DNA from 2 places in the Viridibacillus sp. FSL R5-0888 genome. Region 1 is predicted to be linked to the other one. Evidence: riboswitches for the same ligand, from Rfam matches in the RefSeq annotation. Region 1 holds a riboswitch; the other holds the start of a gene.
The links. A riboswitch is a leader RNA that binds a small molecule or an ion and turns the genes downstream of it on or off. The one in region 1 is predicted to bind cobalamin.

Region 1 (3,118 bases):
TGTTGAAAAAACGGTAAATATTTTTTGATGAATCAATTGACAGATAACTCTGACTGTTATATAGTAATAAAAAATAATTAATTTGTTATATAACAGGAGGGTATCCACATGGAAATGTATAGAGAAGGTTATGAAACGTATTGTCTAGCTTGTGAAAATTATGGTATGGAGTCGATGAATTTTTATCTTTACGTGAGAAACTTAACAGTAGAGCAGTTAAACGCATTCAATCAACATACGAAGGGAAGCGATGATTACGAAGTCTGATGCCATAGTAATTTTATAAAAACCCTACCCTTTGCTAAAAACAGGTAGGGTTTTATTATGTTTTTATTGTTTTAATACGAAAAAGTCTGAATTTTAATACAATAAAAAATATTAATTTACATTCTAAAACTTTTATGAAATACTTTAGATTAATAGACAATTAAATAGTTCTTATAAGAGTGCTTATGTTGATCATAAGCTAAAAGGGAAATCGGTGTAAATCCGATGCAGCCCCGCTACTGTAAGTGAGGATGAAATTGTTGCAAACCACTGGTGCATGTATAATGCGCTGGGAAGGAACAAGAGTAAATAGATACACAAGCCAGGAGACCTGCTTTTATAATGTAGTTTCAATCTTCGAGGGGGAGATTTGGAGCATCGAAGGCCTTTTTGTATATAACTGTACATTTTTCTGGCATTTCGCCGTCCAAAATCTCTTTGCATTGTGTAAAGGGATATTTTTTTGCCCTTTTACATTTTTTTGTATCCTTTTGAAGTGAAAACTACTAATAATTCACAAAAAGATATGGGGGATTTCAACATGTACAAAAGTAAATGGGTAAGAAAATGGGCAGCACCAATCGGTATGGCAAGTTTATTAGCGTTTTCACAACTACCAGGACAATTGTCGACAGTAACCGCTGCAGAAAATACGTCAGCGACAGTTCAAGTACCAGCGAAAGATGTCAGTTATAAAAACGTTCTAAATTCAACAGCGGCATTTTTACTACAACAAGTGCCGAATCCATCATTTGGTGATGAAGACTACGTAACTGATTTCGCTCGTGCTAGCGTACCAGTTCCATCTAAATACTATGAAACTTATTACAATAATCTAGTCAAAGAGGTTAAAAGTAAAGATGGCAAAATCTCTGAAGACGTTGGTAAATATTCAAAAGTCATTATTGCACTAACAGCAATCAACAAAGATCCACGTAATATTGGGGGATATGATTTAGTTAAGTCTATGTATGATACATATTTAGCTACAGAAAAAGCAGAAAAATTAACTAATGGGAATAAATTTCATTTCTTAAATGCTATTGATACGAAAAATTATGATTTATCAACGGAATCGAAATATGCAGAGATTACAAGAACTAAATTAGTAAATGATTTAGTAAAAGATCAATTTGAAGATGGATCATTTGCGTGGGCTCTAGATTATGGATCTGATAAAGATTCAACATCAATGACGGCTACGGCTTTAGCACCTTATACAAAGGATGACAAGGTAAAAGCAGCAGTTGAAAAAGCAAATGATTATTTAGGTAAAGAACTAGGTGAACAAGGTGGTTTCTACTCAGAGTGGGCAAAAGGTGACAGCCCTGAAACGGTATCTCAATTCATCATCAATTTAACGTCTAATCAAACAAATCCAAAGACGGATCCACGTTTCGTCAAAGGTAATGGTAACTGGGCTGTTTCTAACCTAGTAAGTTTTGTAGATAGTGCTACAGGTGGATTAAAAAGCGGTTTATCACTTAAAATTCCAAACTTAATGTCTTCAGATCAAGGATTACGTGCACTTGCTGCATATGACCGCTTTGTAAAAGGCAAAAACCGTATTTATGATATGTCTGATGCTGCAGAGTCACTTAAATTTGACATTACAGCACCTGAAGTAGCAACAGCTAATAAAGTTAGTGATCAAACAACAATTGTTAAAGGCAAAGCTGAAGCAGGAGCGAAAGTTACGATTTATAACGGCTCTAAGCTACTAGCATCAACTACTGCATCTACAAAAGGCACATACTCTTTAACAATCAAAAAGCAAAAAGCTAATTCAACATTGAAAATTTATGTTACAGATGCATCTAAAAATAAGAGCAAAGCATTCACATTAAAAGTAGCTGATAAAACGGCTCCTAAAGCACCATCAGTTAAAAAAGTAACAAAGTCGACTAATAAAGTGACTGGTACAGCTGAAAAAGATGCAAAAGTGTATGTACTAAAAGGTAAAACGTCTATCGGTAAAGGTACTGTAAATAGTAAGGGGCAATTTACTGTTAAAATTAAAAATCAAAGAGCTAATACTAAATTAACAGTCTATGCCAAAGACAAGGCTGGTAACAAAAGTAACGCGACAAAAGTAACGGTTAAAACGAAATAACTTGAAAGATCTAGGAAGGGTGTTGGAGTTTATCTCCAGCACCCTATTCCCATCTATAAGAAGAGGTGCGATATATGAAAAAATTAATACCGTTATGGCTAATGATGATTCTCTCATTGATCATTATCACTGGCTGTAAGATTCAATCAGTTGAAGAATATAATAATCAAACTGAGCAAGAACAAAGTGTTGATGGAGCAAGTGAGACTAAGGTAATCGTTAAAGGAGATAAAGGTGAAGTATCCACAAAGGAAGAAATAGAAAAGGATTCAACAATAGATGCTAAAAAGCCAAATAACGAAGAAGAGAAAAAGACCGAAACAAAGCAAAAGGAACAAAAAAATGAAGCAAAGGTAACGCCAAAAAAAGAACAACCAACTAGCACATCTAAAACTGAATCAACACCAACTTCGAAAACACCTAGTAAAGATACTTCGACTAGTTCAAATAAAGAGAAGCCAGATAAAAGTCCAGCACCATCTAAGGATAAATCACCGTCAAAAGATCAAAAGCCAGACAAAGATAAAAAACCCGAAAATAATAACGTCGCTCAAAAGCCAAGTAAGCCTAATAAAGAAGATGAAAAGAAAAAAGAATATGTGACCATCTCCATTAGTGCTGCAACATTGCTGACACATTGGGATATGTTAAAACCTGCATTACAAAGTGAAAAATACGTCCCAAAAAACGGCGTTATTTTAAAGTCAACTAAATATGAAATCTTAAACGAAGATGAAA
Region 2 (3,118 bases), 1.4 Mb from region 1:
GGTTTTTCGTGTTTTTAAACCACAATCCGGATTAATCCAGCACTGTTCTGGTGAGATAACTTCAAGACTGTCATTTACTACAGCAACCATTTCATCTATTTCAGGAATTCTTGGACTATGAATATCGTACACACCTAAACCAATACTATTTGTATATGTTGCATTTTTGAAAGCCCCAATAATTTCACCGTGACTTTTCGATGTTTCAATTGAAATAACATCCGCATCAAGCGCATGGATTGGTTCAATAAAATCATTAAATTCACAATAGCACATATGCGTATGAATTTGCGTCTCATCTTCAACTCCTGATGTAGCTAATTTAAAGGCATCCACTGACCAGTCCAAATAAGCATCATGTTTTGAGGACTTTAATGGTAAACCCTCTCTAAGTGCAGGTTCGTCGACTTGAATAATACGAATACCAGCAGTCTCTAATGCTTCAATTTCCTGACGTAGTGCCAAGGCAATTTGTTGAGCTACAATACTACGTGGAACATCATCACGAACAAATGACCAATTTAAAATCGTAATTGGCCCTGTCAACATACCTTTAACAGGTTTAGTTGTTAACGATTGTGCGTACACTGTTTCATCGAGCGTCATTGGTTTTTCCCACTTAACATCTCCATAAATAATTGGTGGTTTAACGCAACGTGATCCATATGAAACGACCCATGCTTTTTCTGTAAATGCAAATCCAACAAGCTTTTCTCCAAAGTATTCAACCATATCTGTTCTTTCAAATTCACCATGAACTAAAACATCAAGTTCTAGTTCTTCTTGGTACGTAATCCATTTATTTATTTCTTTTTTTATGAAATCATCATGTTGTTCCTTATCAATTAGTCCTTTTTTCAACTGTGAACGATTGCGCTTCACTTCAGCTGTTTGCGGAAAGCTACCAATTGTTGTTGTCGGAAAGTCTGGTAATTGTAAAATCTTTTGCTGACGATCTTTTCGAATAGCATATGATGATTGACGAGTTATTTGAATTTCACTCAACCTTTTAATATTCTTCTGGACTTCTCCTTGTTGACGTACTGAGCTGCTATTTAGCAATTCTCTAGTTAATCTGTTTTGTTCGAAGGCCTCTTGATCCGCACGATTATTTGTCAAAGCGTTTTTCAAAATAGCCAACTCTTGTAACTTTTCATTAGCAAATGCTAAGTTTTCATATAACTCTTTTGATAATTTCGTTTCTGCTGTTAGACTTACTGGCACATGCATTAGGCTACATGATGGCTGAATCCACAGATGATTAGGGGAAACTAAACTTTCTAATTCAATTAGCATTTCAGATGATTGTTGTAAAGGAGTAATCCAAATGTCACGACCATTAATAATTCCCGCTGCTAGAACCTTATCTTTTGGAAATCCAATTTTTTTGATATTAGAAATATTCTCTTCTAGACCATGTACAAAGTCTAGCCCGATGCCTTCTACAGGTAATTTAATCAATTCTTCATACCATTCTACTGACTCGAAATATGTTTGCAGCAGCAATTTACTAGAGTAATTTACAGTGTTTAGTTGTTCATATATTTCTGAGATTAGTTCCATATCATCCTTAGATAAAGAAGTTGATAGAATCGGTTCTTCTATTTGAATCCATTTTGCACCTGCTGCAGAAAGTTCACTCAATAGTTGACTATAGACTTTGATTAACTGAAGTAAATATGACGGCTTATTCAGCGTTGCAACTTCTTTTGTTAAAAAATAAAATGTCCCTGGGCCTATAATTGTAGGCTTTAGCTCTGTATTAAAGTTTTCCTTCGCTTCTAAATAATAGCGCAATGGTTTATTGTTCAATAATTTTAAAGTTTGTCCTTCATACTCAGGTACAATATAGTGATAGTTCGTATTAAACCACTTTGTCATTTCACTTGCAGGAGCAGATTGATTTCCACGTGCCATAGCGTAGTAAGTTTCTAGAGATACTAAATCTGAATTCCATTTATAACGTGCAGGAATAATTCCAAACATTGCTGCTAAATCTAACATACGATCGTAGTATGTAAAATCACCTACGGTTACTAAGTCAATCTTTGCATCTAGCTGAACTTGAATATTTGCTAATCTATACTCTTTCATCTGAGCTTCGAATTGTTGTTCACTTATTTCTTTTGACCAAAAAGCTTCGATAGTTTTTTTCCATTCACGATTAGGCCCGATATATGGATATCCAATAACTGTACTTTTCATCTTTCAATCCTCCAATTCAATAAAAAACCACCAATTAATGAAAAACATTAAAAGGTGGTTGATGATTTTTAATATAGTAAATATCGAAAAAAATCAGGAATAATAAAAAATGACACACTATTCCCTTTCAAATTCGCTTATCGTACTAGGATATAATAATCCTTGAAAAAATCTCTCTAACACCTCCTATCCGCGTAGGTTTTTTGGTGTGTACTAAACTAAGGCAGGTCTCCTGGCTTGTCATCATCGCTTACTTTTCCTTCCCATCACAAATCTAACAGTGGATTTTAAAGTTTGCTCCAACATACAGTTGCGGGACAGCATCGGATTCTAACCGATTTCCCTTTTAAGCGACTATCTATTTAAGATAGCGCACCTTAGCCTACACGATATTCAATTGTTCACTTACTATAACACACAAACTATAAATTGTTCAGTATATTCTAAATATAAAAATAATTATATTTTATATGATTACCAAACCGTTAAATACAGTTTTTTTAGTATAATTATTAGTTACACTTTCATCTTTTAATCAATACTAGCTTCAATCAAATCATGTGGGTAATATACAAGTTCGTTATATACACTTGTATAAGCCTTTTCTAGCTTTCCTAATTCTTCTTCAATATTTTCAATTTCACAATTTTCAATGGAGCTTTCAATCACGTTCTTCGCCTGTAATAAAGTACAAACTGTATCTGTTACTTGTGAGAGCATCACCATCGATTTTAACTGTAATTTAAACTCTTCAATATTCATTCATATTCCCCTTATCTGTTCAATAAAAAAACACCTTTTATCAATTAATAAAAGATGTTTTTATGATTAATTAATATGTTCCCTGTTTCGACAATACATACTAGAATAAACGTTTCTAAACAGAAAAACAGAAGTTTTAATCGCTTCTAAA

Region 2: linked by a shared signal. The riboswitch ahead of metE (5-methyltetrahydropteroyltriglutamate--homocysteine S-methyltransferase) and the one ahead of MKY02_RS11260 (Ig-like domain-containing protein) in region 1 are both predicted to bind cobalamin.

What each region holds. Positions count from the first base shown of each region.
Region 1 is NZ_JBBPAU010000001.1:2,263,498-2,266,615, reverse strand. Features, by position in the region: gene MKY02_RS11265 (hypothetical protein) at 109-267, shown strand; cobalamin riboswitch at 428-620, shown strand; gene MKY02_RS11260 (Ig-like domain-containing protein) at 809-2,380, shown strand; gene MKY02_RS11255 (DUF4430 domain-containing protein) at 2,455-3,118, shown strand, end outside.
Region 2 is NZ_JBBPAU010000001.1:891,940-895,057, reverse strand. Features, by position in the region: gene metE (5-methyltetrahydropteroyltriglutamate--homocysteine S-methyltransferase) at 1-2,205, opposite strand, end outside; cobalamin riboswitch at 2,411-2,600, opposite strand; gene MKY02_RS04475 (hypothetical protein) at 2,737-2,967, opposite strand.